Regions from separate parts of the Mesobacillus sp. ABV4_180 genome, predicted to be linked through region 2. Evidence: a T-box and tRNA genes for the amino acid it is inferred to sense, from the RefSeq annotation. Region 2 holds a T-box; the other holds one or more tRNA genes.

Region 1 (11,674 bases), 2.8 Mb from region 2:
CATCAGGTTGTCGTGATTCGCCGCAGAACGGAGTTTGAACTGAAGAAGGCTGAGGCACGTGCCCACATCCTTGAAGGCTTGCGAATTGCCCTTGATAACCTTGATGCAGTCATCAGCTTGATCCGAAGCTCCCGTACGACCGACATTGCCCGGGAAGGCTTGATGACTCAATTCAAGCTGTCTGACAAGCAAGCACAGGCAATCCTTGATATGCGTCTGCAAAGACTTACTGGTTTGGAACGTGAGAAAATCGAAGAAGAGTTCCAAAACCTTATGCAACTCATTTCGGAACTGAAAGCAATCCTTGCTGATAATGAAAAAGTGCTGGAAATCATCCGTGAAGAACTTACTGAAATCAAAGAGCGATTCAACGATGAGCGCCGCACGGAAATCGTTTCTGGAGGACTGGAAATGATCGAGGATGAAGATTTGATTCCTCGTGAGAACATCGTCATCACCCTGACACACAACGGCTATGTAAAGCGCCTGCCTGTTTCTACATACAGGGCACAGCGACGTGGCGGCCGCGGAATCCAGGGCATGGGAACGAATGAAGATGATTTCGTGGAACACTTAATCACGACTTCTACACATGATACGATTCTTTTCTTTACAAATAAGGGTAAAGTATATCGTTCGAAGGGTTACGAGATTCCGGAATTCAGCCGTACTGCGAAAGGCATTCCAATCATCAACCTTCTGGAAATCGAAAAGGGAGAATGGGTTAACGCTATTATCCCGGTAGAAGAATTTGTGGATGACTGGTTCCTGTTCTTCACCACAAAAGAAGGGATTTCGAAACGTTCGCCATTATCTTCTTTTGCGAATATCCGAAACAATGGTTTGATTGCCCTGAACCTGCGTGAAAACGATGAATTGATTTCCGTGCGTCTTACTGACGGAAGCAAGGAAATGATCATCGGCACGAAGAACGGGTTGTTGATCCGTTTCCCTGAAACAGATGTCCGCTCTATGGGCCGTACGGCTACAGGAGTAAAAGGAATCACCCTTTCAGAAGACGATGAAGTCGTTGGCATGGAAGTCCTAGAGGAAAGCGCAGAGATTCTTGTCGTTACGAAAAACGGTTACGGCAAGAGAACCCCTTCCGAAGAGTACAGAAGGCAAGGTCGAGGCGGTAAAGGAATTAAGACTTGCAACATTACCGACAAGAATGGCGACCTCGTGACGATGAAGGTCGTTACTGGCGAGGAAGATCTCATGCTGATTACGACAGGCGGTGTATTGATCCGGATTCCAGTCAGCTCCATTTCTATGACTGGCCGTAACACACAAGGGGTAAAATTAATCAGCCTAAACAAAGCAGAAAATGAATATGTTGCGACAGTTGCCAAAGTCGATAAGGAAGATGAGAAGCCTGAAGACATGGAACTGGAGGAAAATGCAGAATCCACACTAATCGATCCTGAAGAAGTTGGCAGTGAAGAAGCAGTAGTAACCGAAACACCAGCTGACTCGGACGAAGAATAAAACTTTTAAAGAGGAACACAAATTTGTGTTCCTCTTTTTTGGCAAAATAAAGTAAAATAATTGTAAGAAAATTATAATTCCGGGGTGGAAAGCCTTGCGCGTACTTGTAGACAATCTTAAAGAGGGCTGTATCCTTACTGATGATGTACTTAGCAAAACAAAAAGACCCATCATGAGCAAAAAGACGGTACTCTCAAAGCATCTAATAGAAATCTTGAAAATTTTCCTGGTAAAAGAAGTTGAAGTAGAAAAGATTATGGTGAATGGCATGCCATTTCACGCCCCTGTTGTTGGATCGGACAAAAAGGTCCTGGCAACATCAAATGAATCAGACCTTGCCTTTCTTGACCTGTTTTTGAGGGCTAAACAGGATTTTAAAAAGGAGTTTGTCTCCTGGCAGTCAGGAATGCAGATTGATATTGCCAAAGTGAGAAAGATCATCGTTACGTTGATAGAACAAGTAGAAATAACCTCTTCAGATATCTTTAATCTACACCATTATTCGTCCAAGAATGAATACTTGTATGACCATCCGTTAGCGGTTGGAATCATAAGTGCCTTCATTGGGAAAAAGTTGAATTACAGCAAAGGGGATGTGACACAGCTTGCTCTCGCAGGCTGCCTGTCAGATTGCGGAATGGCGAAAATCAGTCCAACTCTTCTTAATAAAAGTTCCACATTGACAGTAGATGAGTTTGAGGAAATCAAAAAGCACCCAACTTATAGCTACCAATTAGTAAAGAACAGTCCTTTATTGAAAGATGCCACAAAAATTGCGATTCTTCATCACCATGAAAGAATGGACGGCAGTGGCTATCCTTTTGGTGAAAAAGGGAGCAGAATCCATCCCTTTGCGAAAATACTGGCAGTTGCAGATTCCTTCCATGCGATGACATCTGAAAGAATCTATAAACCTAAGAACTCACCATTTAAAGTACTTGAAATGATCAACGAAGAACTGTTCGGAGAATTTGACATTGCTGCCTTAAAAGCATTAAGTTCTGCGATCATGAATTATTCCATCGGCACCAAGATCCGCCTTTCGGATGGACAGGCTGCTGAGATTATTTTCGTGGAAGAAAAGAATCCAGCCCGACCATTAGTCAGGCTGCTAGAGTCGGGCCAAATCCTGCCTTTAGAAAAGAACAGGTATTTACATATCGACGAAATCATTCAGTAAGCTGGCTGTGTCTGCCAGCTTTTTTTATTATTCTAGTAAAAATGTTTAAAAGTATTGCCTTATAATGATTAGCCTGATATAATCTTCAAAGTCAGTAACGAAACAACAAACTTGAATAATAAGTTTTCGAAAAAAGTTATTGACTTATATAGCGGGAAAATGTTATATTAATAAAGTCGCTTACGGGCGATGACAACGAGTGATTGTTCTTTGAAAACTAAACAAACAAGCGTCAACAAACAATAATATTCTTGCTTCTATTATAGAAGACAAGAGCCAACGTTTTATTTTATGAGCTAACTCATAACTCTTTCTTGGAGAGTTTGATCCTGGCTCAGGACGAACGCTGGCGGCGTGCCTAATACATGCAAGTCGAGCGGATCTTCATTAGCTTGCTTTTGAAGATCAGCGGCGGACGGGTGAGTAACACGTGGGCAACCTGCCTGTAAGACTGGGATAACTTCGGGAAACCGGAGCTAATACCGGATAATCCTTTCCCCCACATGAGGGAAAGCTGAAAGACGGTTTCGGCTGTCACTTACAGATGGGCCCGCGGCGCATTAGCTAGTTGGTGAGGTAACGGCTCACCAAGGCAACGATGCGTAGCCGACCTGAGAGGGTGATCGGCCACACTGGGACTGAGACACGGCCCAGACTCCTACGGGAGGCAGCAGTAGGGAATCTTCCGCAATGGACGAAAGTCTGACGGAGCAACGCCGCGTGAGCGATGAAGGCCTTCGGGTCGTAAAGCTCTGTTGTCAGGGAAGAACAAGTATCGGAGTAACTGCCGGTACCTTGACGGTACCTGACCAGAAAGCCACGGCTAACTACGTGCCAGCAGCCGCGGTAATACGTAGGTGGCAAGCGTTGTCCGGAATTATTGGGCGTAAAGCGCGCGCAGGCGGTCCTTTAAGTCTGATGTGAAAGCCCACGGCTCAACCGTGGAGGGTCATTGGAAACTGGGGGACTTGAGTGCAGAAGAGGAGAGCGGAATTCCACGTGTAGCGGTGAAATGCGTAGAGATGTGGAGGAACACCAGTGGCGAAGGCGGCTCTCTGGTCTGTAACTGACGCTGAGGCGCGAAAGCGTGGGGAGCGAACAGGATTAGATACCCTGGTAGTCCACGCCGTAAACGATGAGTGCTAAGTGTTAGAGGGTTTCCGCCCTTTAGTGCTGCAGCAAACGCATTAAGCACTCCGCCTGGGGAGTACGGCCGCAAGGCTGAAACTCAAAGGAATTGACGGGGGCCCGCACAAGCGGTGGAGCATGTGGTTTAATTCGAAGCAACGCGAAGAACCTTACCAGGTCTTGACATCCTCTGACAACCCTAGAGATAGGGCGTTCCCCTTCGGGGGACAGAGTGACAGGTGGTGCATGGTTGTCGTCAGCTCGTGTCGTGAGATGTTGGGTTAAGTCCCGCAACGAGCGCAACCCTTGATCTTAGTTGCCAGCATTCAGTTGGGCACTCTAAGGTGACTGCCGGTGACAAACCGGAGGAAGGTGGGGATGACGTCAAATCATCATGCCCCTTATGACCTGGGCTACACACGTGCTACAATGGATGGAACAAAGGGTCGCGAAGCCGCGAGGTCGAGCCAATCCCATAAAACCATTCTCAGTTCGGATTGCAGGCTGCAACTCGCCTGCATGAAGCCGGAATCGCTAGTAATCGCGGATCAGCATGCCGCGGTGAATACGTTCCCGGGCCTTGTACACACCGCCCGTCACACCACGAGAGTTTGTAACACCCGAAGTCGGTGGGGTAACCTTTTGGAGCCAGCCGCCTAAGGTGGGACAGATGATTGGGGTGAAGTCGTAACAAGGTAGCCGTATCGGAAGGTGCGGCTGGATCACCTCCTTTCTAAGGATATTGCCTAAGGGCAATCGGAATGCGAATCTTTCGATTCGTACTGCGGATTTAACAATCCGCATAGTTGACTAGCTTGTTTGTTTAGTTTTGAGGGAGTAATTCCTCTTTCATATGATATATGGGCCTATAGCTCAGCTGGTTAGAGCGCACGCCTGATAAGCGTGAGGTCGGTGGTTCGAGTCCACTTAGGCCCACCATATATCTTTCATAACGGGGCCTTAGCTCAGCTGGGAGAGCGCCTGCCTTGCACGCAGGAGGTCAGCGGTTCGATCCCGCTAGGCTCCACCATGTCGCTTTTATGCGCGTGTTTTTTGTTCCTTGAAAACTAGATAATCGTAAGTAAGAAGAACCAAGAAAAAACCGAGTGATCGCCATTTTAGTTTTCTCTCTATTCAATTAGAGAAATGACCTTTTAGGTTAAGTTAGAAAGGGCGCACGGTGGATGCCTTGGCACTAGGAGCCGATGAAGGACGGGACTAACACCGATATGCTTCGGGGAGCTGTAAGTAAGCTTTGATCCGGAGATTTCCGAATGGGGAAACCCACTGTTCGTAATGGAACAGTATCTTTACCTGAATACATAGGGTATTGAAGGCAGACCCGGGGAACTGAAACATCTAAGTACCCGGAGGAAGAGAAAGCAAACGCGATTCCCTGAGTAGCGGCGAGCGAAACGGGACATAGCCCAAACCAAGAGGCTTGCCTCTTGGGGTTGTAGGACACTCTACATGGAGTTACAAAGGAACGGGGTAGATGAAGTGGTCTGGAAAGGCCCGTCAGAGAAGGTAAAAACCCTGTAGTTGAAACTTCGTTCCCTCCTGAGTGGATCCTGAGTACGGCGGGACACGAGAAATCCCGTCGGAAGCTGGGAGGACCATCTCCCAAGGCTAAATACTCCCTAGTGACCGATAGTGAACCAGTACCGTGAGGGAAAGGTGAAAAGCACCCCGGAAGGGGAGTGAAAGAGATCCTGAAACCGTGTGCCTACAAGTAGTCAGAGCCCGTTCATGGGTGATGGCGTGCCTTTTGTAGAATGAACCGGCGAGTTACGATTACATGCAAGGTTAAGTTGAAGAGACGGAGCCGCAGCGAAAGCGAGTCTGAATAGGGCGAATGAGTATGTGGTCGTAGACCCGAAACCAGGTGATCTACCCATGTCCAGGGTGAAGGTTGGGTAACACCAACTGGAGGCCCGAACCCACGCACGTTGAAAAGTGCGGGGATGAGGTGTGGGTAGCGGAGAAATTCCAATCGAACTTGGAGATAGCTGGTTCTCTCCGAAATAGCTTTAGGGCTAGCCTCACGTTGTAAGAGTCTTGGAGGTAGAGCACTGTTTGGACTAGGGGCCCTCATCGGGTTACCGAATTCAGACAAACTCCGAATGCCAAAGACTTATCCGTGGGAGTCAGACTGCGAGTGATAAGATCCGTAGTCAAAAGGGAAACAGCCCAGACCACCAGCTAAGGTCCCAAAGTATACGTTAAGTGGAAAAGGATGTGGAGTTGCTTAGACAACCAGGATGTTGGCTTAGAAGCAGCCACCATTTAAAGAGTGCGTAATAGCTCACTGGTCGAGTGACTCTGCGCCGAAAATGTATCGGGGCTAAACGTATCACCGAAGCTGTGGATTGACATCTTAGATGTCAGTGGTAGGAGAGCGTTCTAAGGGCGTTGAAGCTAGACCGTAAGGACTGGTGGAGCGCTTAGAAGTGAGAATGCCGGTATGAGTAGCGAAAGATGGGTGAGAATCCCATCCACCGAATGCCTAAGGTTTCCTGAGGAAGGCTCGTCCTCTCAGGGTTAGTCGGGACCTAAGCCGAGGCCGAAAGGCGTAGGCGATGGACAACAGGTTGATATTCCTGTACCACCTCTTTATCGTTTGAGCGACGGGGGGACGCAGGAGGATAGGGTAAGCGCGCTGTTGGATATGCGCGTCTAAGCAGTTAGGCTGCAAGTGAGGTAAATCCCGCTTGCGTGAAGGCTGAGCTGTGACAGCGAGGGAAATTTAGTACCGAAGTTCCTGATTCCACACTGCCAAGAAAAGCCTCTAGCGAGATAAATGGTGCCCGTACCGCAAACCGACACAGGTAGGCGAGGAGAGAATCCTAAGGTGAGCGAGAGAACTCTCGTTAAGGAACTCGGCAAAATGACCCCGTAACTTCGGGAGAAGGGGTGCTCATTTGGGTGAATAGCCCGGATGAGCCGCAGTGAATAGGCCCAGGCGACTGTTTAGCAAAAACACAGGTCTCTGCGAAGCCGCAAGGCGAAGTATAGGGGCTGACGCCTGCCCGGTGCTGGAAGGTTAAGAGGAGGGGTTAGCTCACGCGAAGCTCTGAATCGAAGCCCCAGTAAACGGCGGCCGTAACTATAACGGTCCTAAGGTAGCGAAATTCCTTGTCGGGTAAGTTCCGACCCGCACGAAAGGCGTAACGATCTGGGCACTGTCTCAACGAGAGACTCGGTGAAATTATAGTACCTGTGAAGATGCAGGTTACCCGCGACAGGACGGAAAGACCCCGTGGAGCTTTACTGTAGCCTGATATTGAATTTTGGTACAGCTTGTACAGGATAGGTAGGAGCCTGAGAAACCGGAGCGCCAGCTTCGGTGGAGGCGTCGGTGGGATACTACCCTGGCTGTATTGAAATTCTAACCCGCGCCCCTGATCGGGGCGGGAGACAGTGTCAGGTGGGCAGTTTGACTGGGGCGGTCGCCTCCTAAAGAGTAACGGAGGCGCCCAAAGGTTCCCTCAGAATGGTTGGAAATCATTCGCAGAGTGTAAAGGCACAAGGGAGCTTGACTGCGAGACCTACAAGTCGAGCAGGGACGAAAGTCGGGCTTAGTGATCCGGTGGTTCCGCATGGAAGGGCCATCGCTCAACGGATAAAAGCTACCCCGGGGATAACAGGCTTATCTCCCCCAAGAGTCCACATCGACGGGGAGGTTTGGCACCTCGATGTCGGCTCATCGCATCCTGGGGCTGTAGTCGGTCCCAAGGGTTGGGCTGTTCGCCCATTAAAGCGGTACGCGAGCTGGGTTCAGAACGTCGTGAGACAGTTCGGTCCCTATCCGTCGTGGGCGCAGGAAATTTGAGAGGAGCTGTCCTTAGTACGAGAGGACCGGGATGGACGCACCGCTGGTGTACCAGTTGTCTTGCCAAAGGCATCGCTGGGTAGCTATGTGCGGACGGGATAAGTGCTGAAAGCATCTAAGCATGAAGCCCCCCTCAAGATGAGATTTCCCATAGCGCAAGCTAGTAAGAACCCTGAAAGATGATCAGGTTGATAGGTCAGAGGTGGAAGCGCGGTGACGTGTGGAGCTGACTGATACTAATCGTTCGAGGACTTAACCAAATAGATCATTCGTTCTTCTTGAATTCTTCTTACAACATTATCTAGTTTTGAGGGAGCAAAGCTTTTTGCGAAGCAAAATTGCAAAACCTCAAACCAAATAGTCTGGTGGCGATGGCGAGAAGGTCACACCCGTTCCCATACCGAACACGGAAGTTAAGCTTCTCAGCGCCGATGGTAGTTGGGGGTTTCCCCCTGTGAGAGTAGGACGCCGCCGGGCACACGAAAGAACAGCTGTAATGGCTGTTCTTTTTTTGTCTCTTTCTATTCGAAACCCTTTCGAAGTGATATGCAGTTAAAAACCCTCTGGAAGCTTCCAGAGGGTTTCTTATTATCTAGGAAATGTAAAATGTTCTGGTTTCGTTAAATACATGTAGTAATCTTAATCTAGCTCCAGCGCCTCTCCCTCGAGACGCTTCGGTCCTGCCAATGAAGACAAAGAACGACTTCACTGTCAGGCCCTCTAGCGCTTGTCTGGCTGAGCGAGGCGCTTGCGCTCTTTGATCTGCTACTTTTTCTTTTTCTTCGTTGTTCCTAGTGACTGTAACTGGTCCATTACCTTTGCACGCGATTTTTGGTCTCGAAGCAAGTATGCTGTACCTAAAGCAACCGTAGTCATCATAAGTTTTTTTCTATCCATTGTTATTCCTCCTTCGTTGTTTCGTTGTCTATATATGTGGAATTCCCGATATTACCTTACTATAAACGTTCCACTATCACACACGACAATAGCAGAGGGCTGTGAACCCTTGACACTTTCACTTCTTCGTCAAGTACTGGTAAATTAAGTAAGGCCCTTTTTTTACGGATGATTTTAAAAACGTCTCGATCAATGGATAGTCTTCATTGGGCATCATCTTGATCAATTCACTCCACCATTCCGTTTCGTAACGGGCAATCATTCCCAAGTTATATAAAAGCAAGTAATGAAGAAGCATTTCTGGATATAAAAACAATTCTCCTTTGCTTAACGGAAAGGCGTAATGCTTCTCGTCCAGATTGTATTTCAACGGAGTTGGTTCAGCTTTCTCATTAAAGTTTGCCTCAAAGAGGATGGATTCTGACTCCTCCTTTTTAAAAGACAAAGGAACGGATGATTTGGATTGGAAATATTCCTTAAAGCGATTTTCGGTCATATGAAAGTGATCTATTATTGTCTTCGACAGGGAGTAGATGGAGTTCTTTTCTTCCACTGATTCAAAAATTTGTTTTCCTCTAAGTTCAGAATAGATGGATGACAACTCTGGGATCAGTTCAAGCACTTCTCCCATCGTAGCTTTTTCCCCTTCTAATTGTTTCATGTGGAACATTTTCTCAGCCATCAGTGAAAACAATCCATTCTTCTGGAACTTTACTTCATCTTCCGTGAAACTGTACTGCTGTTTTTTCCGTTTTCTTGTTGAGACACCATGCGCGAGCACCGAAGTTGTTTCAGGATAATCTGGTGCCACTGTCAGGATGCAGGCCTTTATTAAATGGACTAGTCCATAAAAGAGCAGAATTGGCTGAATGGCCAGCGGCGATTTTTCCGCCTGTTCATAATAAAGCTTGCCATGTTCGAGATAATACATAAATGGGTAACAATTTTCGAAACTCTTCAGGTCAGGTTGTTCCAGATTCAATTTCCGATAGCATTTTTTCAGATAGTTTTGCGAGTATTCGGCAGAAAAAAAGAGTGTAAAACTGTTCCATTCTTTATAGGGCAAGGACACATGAAAAACCTCCAAGTTATTTGAAAAATCGGACAAATAACACCTTTCTTGACAGTATTTTAACCAATTGATAACCTACAAATAATATTTTCTTAAAGGGGGTCATTTACAATGTGGGAAAGTAAATTTTTGAAAGAAGGATTAACGTTTGACGATGTGTTATTGGTACCTGCTAAATCTGAGGTTCTGCCAAAGGATGTCAGCCTGAAGGTGAATCTTACCGAAAGCCTGAAATTGAACATTCCGATCATCAGTGCCGGTATGGATACTGTCACGGAAGCAGAACTTGCGATTTCAATCGCAAGACAAGGTGGACTTGGCATTATACATAAAAACATGTCCATAGAGCAGCAGGCAGACCAGGTGGATAAAGTAAAACGATCTGAAAGTGGTGTTATTACAGATCCATTCTTTTTAACACCAGAACACCAGGTATACGATGCAGAACACCTGATGAGTAAATATCGGATTTCCGGTGTGCCAATCGTCAATAACGAGGAAGATCAAAAGCTTGTTGGTATTATTACGAACCGTGATATGCGCTTTATCCAGGACTATTCCATTAAAATTGAAGAGGTCATGACGAAAACTGATTTGGTGACAGCTTCTGTGGGAACGACTCTCGAGGATGCAGAACAAATCCTTCAACGCCATAAAATTGAAAAACTCCCACTAGTAAATGACGAAGGCGTTCTGAAGGGTCTGATCACCATTAAGGATATTGAAAAGGTGATCGAATTCCCTAATTCCTCAAAAGATGCGAAGGGTCGCTTGCTGTGCGGCGCAGCCGTTGGTGTTACCGCAGATACATTGAAACGCGTCGAGATGCTTGTGAAATCCCATGTCGATGTCATTGTCGTCGATACAGCACATGGTCATTCTAAAGGGGTTCTGGACACAGTTAAGCAGATCCGTGAAAGTTACCCCGACTTGAACATCATCGCAGGAAATGTTGCAACTGCTGAGGCGACAAGAGACTTAATTGAAGCCGGAGCTGATATTGTAAAGGTTGGAATTGGACCTGGCTCCATTTGTACGACAAGGGTTGTCGCCGGTGTGGGTGTACCGCAAATCACTGCTGTGTATGATTGCGCTACAGAAGCACGTAAGCATGGTAAATCAATCATTGCAGATGGCGGGATTAAATACTCTGGAGATATTGTGAAGGCCCTAGCTTCAGGCGGCCACGCCGTCATGCTTGGAAGCTTGCTTGCTGGTGTTTCCGAAAGCCCAGGTGAGACAGAGATTTATCAGGGTCGTCGATTCAAAGTGTACCGTGGAATGGGCTCGGTTGGAGCGATGGAAAAGGGTTCAAAAGATCGCTATTTCCAGGAGGATAATAAGAAGTTTGTTCCAGAAGGCATTGAAGGAAGAATTCCTTATAAAGGACCGCTTACAGATACGATTTATCAGCTGGTCGGAGGCATTCGCGCAGGAATGGGCTACTGCGGGACGGCAAATCTTGAAGAATTAAGAGAGAATGCCCAGTTCGTCCGAATGACAGGTGCAGGATTGCGAGAAAGCCATCCGCACGATGTCCAGATTACGAAGGAAGCTCCTAACTACTCGATGTCTTAATGTTTTAAAACGATACTAAAAAAGCAGGACTAAGACTTTTATCCTGTTTACGAAGAGATTTTTCCTGATTTTACAATAGACAGAGTGACTATTCTCTGTCTATTTTTTTGTTTTTTTTTATGTTAAACTATACGGGTGTGATTTTTTAAGTGTTCATAATGTACAAGTTTCATAGATAATTTCAATAAAATTTGGAGGGAAAGACATCTTGAATCGTAATCAAAAACAGCTTTCAATGTTCTTTGCAGCATTCATTTTAACAATCGCAACTATGTTTTCAGGATTTACACCGGAAGCAGCAGCTGCAGAGGGCCAATTAGGCATCGATGCAGAAGCAGCTATGTTGATTGACGCAGAAACCGGGAAAGTATTATATGAGAAAAACTCCGATGTGGTCCTGGGTGTAGCATCCATGTCCAAAATGATGACAGAGTATATGGTTCTTGAAGCAGTGAAAAAAGGGAAACTTAAGTGGGACCAGAAAGTAAAAATCAATGAG
Region 2 (11,674 bases):
TCGATTCCACAAATGGATCCTTTCAATGTTCCATGCTTGCGGATAATCTTCGTCAGTTTCCTTGTATCGATACCAGCGATTCCAGGTATGTTTTTCATTTTTAGGTATTCGTCCAGAGACAGCTCCGAACGCCAGTTGGAAGGGAAATCCGCGCTTTCTTTTACAATCATGCCATGGACTGAGGGACTGATGGATTCAAAATCATCCCTGTTGATTCCGTAATTCCCAATCAAAGGATAGGTTAGTGTCACAATCTGGCCGCAGTAAGATGGATCAGAAAGGATTTCCTGATAGCCGGTCATCCCAGTGTTGAAAACAACCTCGCCTGTTGTTGCCTTTTCACTTCCAAAACCCTTACCCACAAAGACCGTTCCATCTTCCAGAATCAATTGTTTCTTCATGCTGTTACAACTCCCTTTTCCCAGACTATTTTTCCTTCAGCAATCGTTAGAACAGGCCATCCCTTGCAGCTCCAGCCTGTGAATGGTGTATTCTTTCCCTTTGATAAGAATTCATCTGAGTTGATTTCTTTTTCTTCGTCAAGGTCAATCACGACGATGTCAGCAGGAGCCCCAACCTTTAGCACTCCATATGGCAGCCCGAATGATTTCGCAGGCTTGGCAGTCAAAAACTCAATCAGCTGTTTTAAAGTAATGATGTTTGTTTTCACCAAGTGTGTATACAAAAGCGGAAATGCTGTTTCAAGCCCGACAATACCGAATGGAGCAAGCCGGATTCCCTCTGCCTTTTCCTCGCTTGTATGCGGCGCGTGGTCAGTGGCAATGAAATCGATGGTCCCGTCGAGCAGCCCTTCAATCAATGCCTCCTGGTCCGCCTTGCTCCTTAGCGGTGGGTTCATTTTATAGTTGGCATCATTTCCGGGAATGTCATCTTCATTTAAAAGCAGGTGATGCGGTGTTACCTCAGCTGTGACTTTAATGCCATACCGCTTCGCATCTCGCACCGCTCTGACAGATTCCTTCGTACTGATATGGCAGACGTGGTAGTGGCAGCCTGCCTCTTCGGCTAGCAGGATATCCCTTGCTATATGTACAGACTCACACACTGAAGGGATTCCGTTGATTCCCAGCTCCTCGGCTTTCCTTCCCTGATGGAGCGAGCCTTTGTTGATCAATGTATTGTCCTCGCAATGAGCGACGATTGCCATATCAAGCTTTGCAGCCCTCTTCATTGCTTCGAGCATCATTCCTGCAGACTGTACTCCGACACCGTCATCAGTCAGGGCAAAAGCACCCGCTTCCTTCAATTCAGAAAACTCAGTGAGCTCCTGGCCAAGCTCCCTGATCGTAATCGAAGCATATGGCAGAACACGGACTTTAGCAGTTTGCTGAATTTTTTCCTGAAGCCATTCGAGCTGATCTTTTGAATCAGGAACTGGCCTAGTGTTCGGCATGGCAGCAACTGTTGTGAAACCACCTCGTGCCGCAGCCCTCGTTCCTGTCGCAATCGTTTCTTTCTTTTCTCCTCCCGGCTCGCGCAGGTGGACATGCAAATCGATAAATCCCGGTGCAAGCAATTTCCCTTCGGCATCGATGATTTGTTGGGAATCGGCTACTAGTTGAGGTCCAATGGCTGCTATTTTCCCATCCTCTATTAAAATATCAGTTGCTTCAAACCCGTTCTCAGTAAGCAATTTGCCATTTTTGATCAACATTGACATGTTTCATTCCCCCGTTCTTGTATTCGAGTGCTTTTTTCAACACTGCCATCCTTATGTATACTCCGTTTTCCATCTGTTTGAAGATTCTTGATTTCGTGCTTTCCACTAATTCATCCGCGATTTCGACACCGCGATTGACCGGTGCTGGATGGAGGATGATGCTTATCTCCTTCATTTGATTCTCCCTCTCAATCGTTAAGCCGAATCGATGATGGTAATCATTTTTATCAAAAAGTATGCTGCCGTCATGGCGTTCATGCTGTACTCGAAGCAGCATGACCACATCTGCTTCCTTAATGGCATCATCGACAGTCATGTATCTGCAGCCAGCAGGAAGATGATTAATGCCCACCCAGGCTTCAGGTCCTGAAAAAACAACATTTGCTCCAAGCCTTACCAGGGCATCGGCATTCGACCTCGCAACACGGCTGTGGAGGATATCGCCGATGATCGTCACTGTCAGTCCCTTAAAGCTTCCGAATTCTTGCTGGATCGTCATCAGGTCAAGCAATGACTGGGTTGGATGGTGGCCAGTCCCATCACCGGCGTTGATGACCGGAATCGAAATCCCCTTTTCAAGTTCAGAAAAATAATTGTCCGCGCTGTGCCTGATCACGACCGCATCTGTGCCAATCGCTTCAAGCGTCCTGACTGTGTCATACAATGTCTCGCCTTTAAGGACGCTTGATGTCTGCACCTCAAACGGTATCACCTCAAGCCCCAGCTTGCGTTCTGCGATTTCAAAGCTGGATTTTGTCCTTGTGCTTGGCTCGAAGAATAAATTGCTGATGAACATTTTTCCTTTAGGCTTCCATGTCATGCCTTTAGAAAAATCGTCCGCAGTCTTAAGGATTTCCATGATCTCCTCTATACTCAATAGCGATGTGGTCAACAGGTCCCATTTCATCATTCGTCAGCCCCCTTATTTTTCTAGAAAAAAAGCACCCTGTCTGATAACAGGGTGCTTTACTGTGAGCTTTTGCCGGCAAAAATCCGCGACATCGCTGGATTTTGTGCATGGTGAATAAACCGGTTCGCTCATAACACCCTTTTAAGCCTCTCTGGACCTTTTTAAAAGATGGTACTATGCTACATCGTGCTTTTTCTCAGTTTTTTTTTCATCTTCTTCAAACATATCTTCTTCGATTTCCGGACGGCCTGGAAGGACAATGTTAAGGATGACCCCAATCAGTGCTGCCAAAGCCATTCCATGTATTTCGAAGTTTTCATTTACCTTGATGAAAGCTCCACCGATGCCGATTACTAGGATGACCGAGGAGACAACAAGATTGCGAGTGTTGCCAAAATCGATTTTGCTGTCTACAAGCATTCTCAAACCTGATGAAGCGATGATCCCGAACAGCAGGATGGATACGCCGCCCATGACCGGAGTTGGGATTGAGCTGATCAGAGCAGTTATTTTACCGATGAAACCGAATACTGTCGCAATGATAGCTGCTCCAAGCAGGACATAAACGCTGTACACTCTCGTAATTGCGAGGACACCTATATTTTCACCGTACGTTGTTTTCGGAGGTCCGCCAATCAGACCGGAAATCATCGTTGCCATTCCGTCACCCAGGATAGAGCGGTGAAGACCGGGTTCTTTGATATAATCTCTGCCGACAACCTTGCTCAGTACAAGCTGGTGGCCGATATGTTCTGATATTGTTACGATCGCAACCGGGACCATCAGCAGCACGAGTTTCCAGCTGATGCTTACATCGTAATGGACAAAAGGAATGATGAAATCTGGCATTTCAAAGATTTTTGCTGCTTTTACCCCGCTTAAATCTACGATTCCAATTGCCAGGGAGTAGACATATCCGACAACGATGCCTCCAAGAATCGGAACCATGCTTAGCATACCTTTACCATAAATCGTGAAGACGATTGTTGCTGCAAGTGTTACCAGAGCAGCGGAGAAATGAATCAGGCTGTAATTGCTGGTGCCTGGCTCGTTCATTGCCATATCTACTGCAACACCTGCGAGTGAGAGTCCGATTACGATAATCACCGGTCCGACAACTACCGGAGGAAGCAGGCGCATGATCCAGCGGTAGCCAGCCTTCTTGATAATCAGGGCAACAACCCCGTATACAAGACCTGCAAGGAAGGTTCCGACCATTGCGGCACCTGGTCCGCCGCCGGCCTTAGCCGCAATGACAGGAGCAATGAAAGCGAATGATGATCCAAGGTAAGCAGGCACCTGGAATTTCGTAATGATCAGGAAAGCAATCGTGCCAAGCCCGCTTGAAATCAATGCGATTGCGGGGCTCAAGCCCACCAGATAAGGTACAAGAATCGTTGCGCCGAACATGGCGAATAAGTGCTGAAGACTTAGTGTGAACCATTGGATTGGTGAAGGTACGTCTTTTATGTCCAGGATTGGTTTGTTCATGTTTATTCCCCTCTCTTTTATAACAAATGCGCAAGCGCCTTGGTCAGCCCCTATAAAAAAACCCTCTTTGCCAGAAGGTGCAAAGAGGGTTTGGGCAAAAAAGCCCGCACAAAGCCATCAGCGATGCGCTCCCCCTTTTCAGCCTCTCTGGACTGCGTTTAAAAGGGCTATTTATTTTTCAAAAATGCTTACTCGTTCTTCTTCGTCAACTTCCTGCAGTTCGACCACGATTTTTTCAGAGCTTGATGTCGGGATGTTCTTTCCGACAAAATCCGCTCTGATCGGCAGTTCCCTATGTCCTCTGTCAACCAGCACCGCAAGCTGGATTGTCGCGGGGCGACCTATATCAATCAACGCGTCCATCGCTGAGCGGACTGTCCTGCCTGTATAAAGTACATCATCCACCAGGATCACTTTCTTATTGGCGATGTCGACCGGGATGTCTGATCCTTTTACCTCGGGCTCCTGATCATTTGTCTTTTTTGTCAGGTCATCGCGGTAAAGGGTAATATCCAGCTCTCCAACCGGCATTTCCGCACCTTCAATTTCACGGATCCTTTCAGCCAGCCTTCTCGCGATATAAATTCCTCTTGTCCGGATTCCGACTAGTACACAGTCTTCAATTCCCTTGTTTCTTTCAATGATTTCATGGGCAATCCTCGTCAATGCTCTGCGAATCCCCTGATTATCGAGTACTACAGCTTTTTCTGTCATTTGTTTTCACTCCTTCTCTGTCTATGGTTTGAAAACGGACCAAGTAAAAAACCCTCTTGCCAGATTAGGCAAGAGGGTAAACGTGTGGTGTTAGCTTGCAGCAGGGCACACAAATATGCCTGATGCAAATCCGTTTCCTTCTCAGCCTCACGGGACTGTCTTTAAAGGACTTATTAAACTATAGTCATCTTAAGATACTTGTTGAACTTTGTCAACGATTTTCTCTTAATTCATTCAAAAGCTCTACGAGATACTCTGGCAGTGGAGCTTCAAATTCAAGATATTCACCAGTTCTCGGATGTTCAAAACCGAGGAGGCCAGCATGCAAAGCCTGGCCGCCAATATCAAGCGTCTTCTTTGGCCCGTATTTCGGATCGCCTGCGAGCGGATATCCGATGTACTTCATGTGCACACGAATCTGGTGGGTCCGGCCCGTTTCGAGCTGACACTCAACAAAAGTAAAGTCTTTGAAACGTTCGAGAACATTGAAATGGGTGACAGCGTGTTTCCCATTATCGACGACCGTCATGCTCTGGCGGTCTTTTTGGTCACGTCCCAGCGGAGCATCGATCGTTCCATGATCATGCTGGATATTGCCATGGACAAGTGCCTTGTATTTGCGAGTTACCGTTTTAGCAACAAGCTGGTTCACAAGGCTTTCATGTGCCAAATCATTCTTCGCAACCATCAGCAGCCCTGATGTATCTTTATCAATCCTGTGGACGATTCCAGGGCGAAGTACACCGTTGATTCCCGAGAGATCCTTACAATGGGCCATCAATCCGTTTACGAGCGTCCCTGACATATGCCCAGGTGCCGGGTGTACGACCATACCCCTAGGCTTGTTCACTACAAGCACATCATGATCCTCATAAAAAATTTCAAGGTCCATTTCTTCCGGAATGACATCTAACGCTTCAGGCTCCGGTATACGGATTTCAAGCCTATCATCCATGCTGCATTTATAGTTTGTTTTGATTTGTGCTCCATTAACAAGTACATTTCCAACCTTGATCCATTGCTGGACCTGACTTCTCGACCACTCAGGATCAAGTGTCGAAACAACCTTATCTATTCTGTCACCAGCCTGTTCTTCACTGATGATGTGTTCCATTTTCTCCATAAGCTTTCTTTTTCGCCTCTCTCTCTTCCCTGATCATGTCAATCATCAGCAGGCCCACACCGACAACAAGTGCAGAATCTGCGATATTGAAAATAGGGAAATCGTATCCGAAAATATAAGTATTGATAAAATCGACTACTTCTTTTCGGTACACCCTGTCGATAAAATTACCGATTGCTCCGCCCAGCATAAAACCAAGCGAAACACCCAGCAGCAGTTTACCTTTAGCTGCCTTCTGGATATAAATGACAAGGCCAATGATCACGATGATGGTAATGACATAGAAGAACCACATTTGCCCTTGAAGAATCCCCCATGCAGCACCACGATTGCGGTGCGAAGTAATGTACAAGAAATTCTCTATGAACTTGATGCTTTCACCAAGCTCCATGTTCTTTACAATCAACCATTTCGTCAGCTGATCAAGCAATACAACAAAAAGTGCAATTATGTAATAAAACACAAAGGTAACCTCCACATCCACAACAATTCATTACCTTAGCATTTTAGCACATATAAGGTTAAAACGACAGATATTATAAGTTGAGGTGAAACAGCCAGTGTAAAAAGCTGCAGAAACCAAATTGAAGGACTGTATTGGTTACCTTTTTTCAGCTAACTGTGGAGTTTTCGGCTCCAATTGGCTTTATTGGTTACCTCTTTTTAGCTAAACATGAAAATTCGGGCTCCAATAGGGTCTTTGGGTTACCTCTTTTTAGCTAACCATGGAATTTTGAGCTCCAATAGAGTCTTTTGGTTACCTCTTTTTAGCTAAACTTACAAATTTGGGTTCCAATAAGCTCTTAAAGTTGCTTCAATTAAGTAAGCAATTACCCCAATTCAAGAATATATTGGTTTTCGGCAATATTGTTCGATTTGGTCCACTTCGCATGCGGATCTTGCTGTGGGGATTGTCTGCAAAAACTGGTATGGCAGATATTCTCCCGATTTTTCGCATTTTCCATACTCGCCATTTTCCAGTTTTTCCAGTGCTGCATCAATATCCTTTAGCTCATCTTTGATATAGTGCAAAATCCTTTCATCTTTCTGTCCGTAATTCAGGTACGCTAACAATTCTGTTCTCGTTTCGCGGAGCTCGGTGTAAATGTAATCGAAATTACCTTCCATATATCTGCCCCCGTTCCTGTTTATAGCTATTATTTCCTCATGCAGTTCGCTGAGTCAGCTTAACTTTTTACATGTACTGCAGGAATTCCCGGAGAAGGAAGATATTATCACAATAAAAGCGCAAGCCGCCTGGCCAGGTTCACAAAAACAAAAAACTCCGGGGAATCCCCGGAGTTTACTACGTCACTTAGTAATTTTCTTTAACTACAGTTGCACAGCGTTCACAAAGTGTTGGGTGTTCTTCCACTTTGCCAACTTCAGGTGTAACAACCCAGCATCTTTCGCATGTTTCACCTTCAGCTTTTGTAACGACAATCGCTGCATTTTCAAGCTTGATTGCATTTTCAGGAGCCTGTTCGTAGCTTCCTGCCACTTCAAAGCCTGATACAATGAACAGCTGGCTTAGGTTTTCAGAGATTGAGTCAAGAAGTTCCTTCGTGCTGTCATTGACATATAATGAAACCTTTGCAGTCAATGACTTTCCGATTACTTTAGCATTCCTTGCTTCTTCAAGAGCCTTAAGAACATCATCGCGAAGCTTCATGAAAGAATTCCACTTGTTCTCAAGCGCTTCTGAATTGGCAATTTCCTTCGCTTCAGGCATATCCGTAAGCTGGACGCTTTCTTCATTCACTGATGGGATGAATGCCCATACTTCATCAGCCGTATGTGAAAGGATTGGAGCAGTCAGTTTAACCAATGCAAGCAAGCTTTCGTGCAACACTGTCTGGATAGCGCGGCGCTCAGCATTATCTGCAGCTTCGATATAAAGGACATCCTTTGCAAAATCCAGGTAGAATGCACTTAGGTCTAATGTACAGAAGTTATTGACCGCATGGTACACGCCTGCGAATTCATAGTGATCATAAGCATTGCGGACATACTTGATTAATTTGTTCAGCTTAACAAGCATGAACTGGTCTACTTCACGCAGCTGATCGAATGGTACTGCATCTGTTGCAGGGTTGAAGTCGGACAAATTCCCAAGCAAGAATCTGAACGTGTTGCGGATTTTACGGTAAACTTCAGCAACCTGCTTAAGGATTGCGTCAGATACACGCACGTCTGATTGATAATCAACGGAAGCAACCCATAGACGAAGGATATCTGCTCCTAACTGGTTCATGACTTTGGCAGGTACAACAACGTTACCGATTGACTTACTCATCTTGCGGCCTTCGCCGTCAAGTGCAAAACCATGGCTGAGAACACCTTTATAAGGAGCCTTCCCTGTTACAGCTACTGCTGTTGACAAAGATGAGTTGAACCAGCCGCGATATTGATCAGAGCCTTCAAGATAAAGGTCTGCAGGACGCTGAAGGTCATCGCGCTCTACAAGCACTGCCTGGTGTGATGAACCAGAATCGAACCAAACATCCATGATATCCGTTTCTTTTGTAAAATGGCCATTAGGGCTTCCGGAATGGCTGAAGCCTTCAGGCAGCAATTCTTTTGCTTCTTTTTCAAACCAAATATTAGACCCATGCTCGCGGAAAAGGTTTGATACATGGTCGATTGTTTCATCCGTAATGATCGCTTCACCGTTCTCAGCGTAGAATACAGGGATTGGAACTCCCCATGCACGCTGACGTGAAATACACCAGTCCCCGCGGTCACGGACCATATTGAACAATCTTGTTTCTCCCCATGCCGGCACCCATTTTGTTTCTTCAACGGCTTTTAGCAATTCACCGCGGAAATCCTTGATGGATGCGAACCACTGTGCAGTAGCACGGAAAATTACAGGCTTTTTCGTTCTCCAGTCATGTGGATATGAGTGTGTGATGAAGCTTAGCTTCAGCAAAGCACCAGCTTCTTCAAGCTTTTCTGTGATTGGCTTGTTCGCCTGATCATAGAATAACCCTTCAAAGCCTTCTGCTTCAGCTGTCATAACACCTTTATCATCAACAGGGCATAGAACTTCAAGGCCATACTTCTGGCCGACATGGAAGTCATCTTCCCCGTGTCCTGGTGCAGTGTGTACACATCCTGTACCCGCATCTGTTGTAACGTGCTCACCAAGCATGACAAGTGAATCCCGGCCATACAATGGATGGCTTGCCAGTACGCCCTCAAGCTCTTTTCCAACGACTTTCTTCACAGCAGAAACATTTTCCCAGCCGATTTCATTCGTAACGGCTTCAAGCAGTTCTTCGGCAACAAGGAATTTTCTTCCGTCTGCTTCAACCACTGCATAGGTTAATTCAGGGTGAACTGAAATTCCAAGGTTTGCTGGAATTGTCCATGGAGTTGTTGTCCAGATGATGATTTCTACATCCTGGTCAAGAACACCCTTTCCGTCTTTTACAGGGAAACCAACATAGATGGAAGCAGAACGCTTATCCTGGTATTCGATTTCAGCTTCTGCCAGCGCTGATTCACTTGAAGGTGACCAGTACACAGGCTTTTTGCCTTTGTAGATATATCCTTTTTTGGCCATATCGCCGAACACCTTGATCTGCTGTGCCTCGTACTCAGGTTTCAAAGTGATGTAAGGATTCTCCCAGTCGCCTCTGACTCCCAGACGCTTGAACTGTTCGCGCTGGTTGTTGATCTGCTCATAAGCATACTCTTCACACAGCTTCCTGAACTCAGCGACAGTCATTTCCTTGCGTTTAACACCCTTGTTTGTCAGAGCCTGCTCGATTGGCAGACCATGTGTGTCCCAGCCAGGAACATACGGAGAGCAAAAACCGCTCATTGATTTATAACGGACGATAAAATCTTTAAGGATTTTATTCAGTGCATGCCCCATATGGATATCCCCATTTGCGTATGGAGGTCCGTCATGAAGGATGAACAGCGGGCGTCCTTCCGTGTGTTTCTGGACTTTTTCGTAGATACTCATTTCTTCCCATTTCGCCTGGATTTCCGGTTCCCTGTTCGGAAGATTTCCGCGCATTGGGAATTCGGTCTTCGGCATCAGCAATGTGTCTTTGTACTCCATTTAATTGATCCTCCTATTTTTACCGTTGCAGCCATGAAAGAGAACGATGATGGAAAATAAAAAAACCTCCTCATCCCTGAAAAGGGACGAGAAGGTTTATTCCCGCGGTACCACCCTAAATAGACAAGAAACGATCTCCTGTCCTCTTAGCATTCTTAACGCGAATGTCACGCCTGCGCTTAATGATCCAATCCGGATGTTCAGCTCGGAACTACAGGGTGATATTCTGGCTACCGCTTGCAATGGGCTTCCACCTTCCCCATTTCGCTGAAAAAGCAAGCATCTGGACGCCATACTGTCCCTGTCATCGTTTTTCTGTCATGTATTGCACTTTGTTATGAAATTATATGCGAAACAACGCTTCTGCGTCAAGCCAGTGAATCTTCTTCTTCTCTCGCAGCCGCCTTTAATTCTGTTGAATCCAGTTCATATTCAAGCAGGTGATCCCAGTCATCGGTGTTCAGCATATCCAACTGTGCTTCAATCAGCATCTTGAATCGGGTCCTGAATACTTTGGACTGTTTCTTCAATTCCTCGATTTCCAATGCGATCTTACGCGCCTTCGACAGTGATTCATTGATGATCCTGTCAGCATTCTTTTCTGCTTCCTTGATGATCAGCTTTGCTTCTTTCTGTGCGTTGCGGCGTACTTCTTCCCCTGCTTCCTGGGCAATCACGATCGACTTATTGAGTGTTTCTTCAATATTCGTAAAATGGCCAAGCCTTGAGTTCATTTCATTAAGCTTTTCTTCAAGCTCTTTTTTCTCTCGGATAATTAGTTCGTAGTCCTTGATAACCTGATCAAGAAACTCGTTCACTTCATCTTCATCATACCCGCGAAATCCCTTATTGAATTCTTTGTTGTGTATATCTAACGGCGTTAAAGGCATTACGCCACCTCCCATAAGTTATAATCCTTTATGTACTTAAAGCTATGATTCGACAAAAAAGCTAAAAATCCTTCTTAATAACTATATAATTATTTTTTTCTTCCGGCAATAACTCGATATTTATCTTTTTTTGTTTTGCCTTCAATTGTGATGATTTTTGCACGCCCATATCCTCGTGCAGAGATGACATCTCCTTCACCACAGTCAAAAGCAGTATTTTCTATGGCTGTCCAATTTACCTTTACATGTCCATGCTGTATGAGCAGCTGGGATTTTTGCCGTGAAAGATTGAAGAGCGCAGACATCACTGTATCCAGTCTCAAAGATGAAACAGTTGTATTCATTTCATTCCATTCCTCATCAATCGCAGCGGCACGATCAAGCGGAAGCTCCGTCAGGCTGATCGATGCTCTGCCGACCGATTCCAGCTGAAGACGAATATAATCAGCGATTTCAGCTGCAGCGAAAAATTGAACAGTATCTTCGCCGATCAGAATGTCACCGAATTTCCCGCGTTTTAATCCAAGAGACATTAGGCTCCCGAGAACCTGCCGGTGTTCAATGTTCACGAACTTCTTCGCATATTCGACGCCAAAAAGCTTTACCTGGAAGTCCTCATCATGCGCTTCCAGATACTCTGGAAAAAGTAATGCCCGTTTTCTTTCCGTCCCTGGCGCACCGCCAAAAAGCTCCCATTTTACATCAGGATGCTTGCCAATAACAGTGGATAGGATTTGCTGTTCCCTTGGATCCAGGAAATCAGTCAATTTTGGAGCATAGTTTTGTTCAA

What was found. A T-box is a leader RNA that pairs with one kind of tRNA and senses whether it is charged. The one in region 2 lies ahead of ileS (isoleucine--tRNA ligase), so its partner is inferred to be a tRNA-Ile.
Region 1: it encodes a tRNA-Ile, which carries the amino acid that the T-box ahead of ileS (isoleucine--tRNA ligase) is inferred to sense. The anticodon was not compared.

What each region holds. Positions count from the first base shown of each region.
Region 1 covers NZ_JBSWTJ010000001.1:277,617-289,290, reverse strand. The annotation lists gene gyrA (DNA gyrase subunit A) at 1-1,488, shown strand, start outside; gene ACXAEA_RS01580 (HD-GYP domain-containing protein) at 1,583-2,668, shown strand; rRNA gene ACXAEA_RS01575 (16S ribosomal RNA) at 2,980-4,529, shown strand; tRNA gene ACXAEA_RS01570 (tRNA-Ile) at 4,659-4,735, shown strand; tRNA gene ACXAEA_RS01565 (tRNA-Ala) at 4,751-4,826, shown strand; rRNA gene ACXAEA_RS01560 (23S ribosomal RNA) at 4,954-7,888, shown strand; rRNA gene rrf (5S ribosomal RNA) at 7,990-8,105, shown strand; gene ACXAEA_RS01550 (hypothetical protein) at 8,394-8,525, opposite strand; gene ACXAEA_RS01545 (YaaC family protein) at 8,644-9,597, opposite strand; gene guaB (IMP dehydrogenase) at 9,709-11,175, shown strand; gene ACXAEA_RS01535 (serine hydrolase) at 11,411-11,674, shown strand, end outside.
Region 2 covers NZ_JBSWTJ010000001.1:3,100,850-3,112,523, forward strand. The annotation lists gene ACXAEA_RS15910 (carbamoyl phosphate synthase small subunit) at 1-401, opposite strand, end outside; gene ACXAEA_RS15915 (dihydroorotase) at 398-1,681, opposite strand; gene ACXAEA_RS15920 (aspartate carbamoyltransferase catalytic subunit) at 1,644-2,588, opposite strand; gene ACXAEA_RS15925 (solute carrier family 23 protein) at 2,766-4,082, opposite strand; gene pyrR (bifunctional pyr operon transcriptional regulator/uracil phosphoribosyltransferase PyrR) at 4,254-4,796, opposite strand; gene ACXAEA_RS15935 (RluA family pseudouridine synthase) at 5,008-5,919, opposite strand; gene lspA (signal peptidase II) at 5,891-6,382, opposite strand; gene ACXAEA_RS15945 (TraR/DksA family transcriptional regulator) at 6,760-7,047, opposite strand; gene ileS (isoleucine--tRNA ligase) at 7,235-9,994, opposite strand; T-box leader at 10,074-10,311, opposite strand; gene ACXAEA_RS15955 (DivIVA domain-containing protein) at 10,363-10,884, opposite strand; gene ACXAEA_RS15960 (YlmH family RNA-binding protein) at 10,974-11,674, opposite strand, start outside.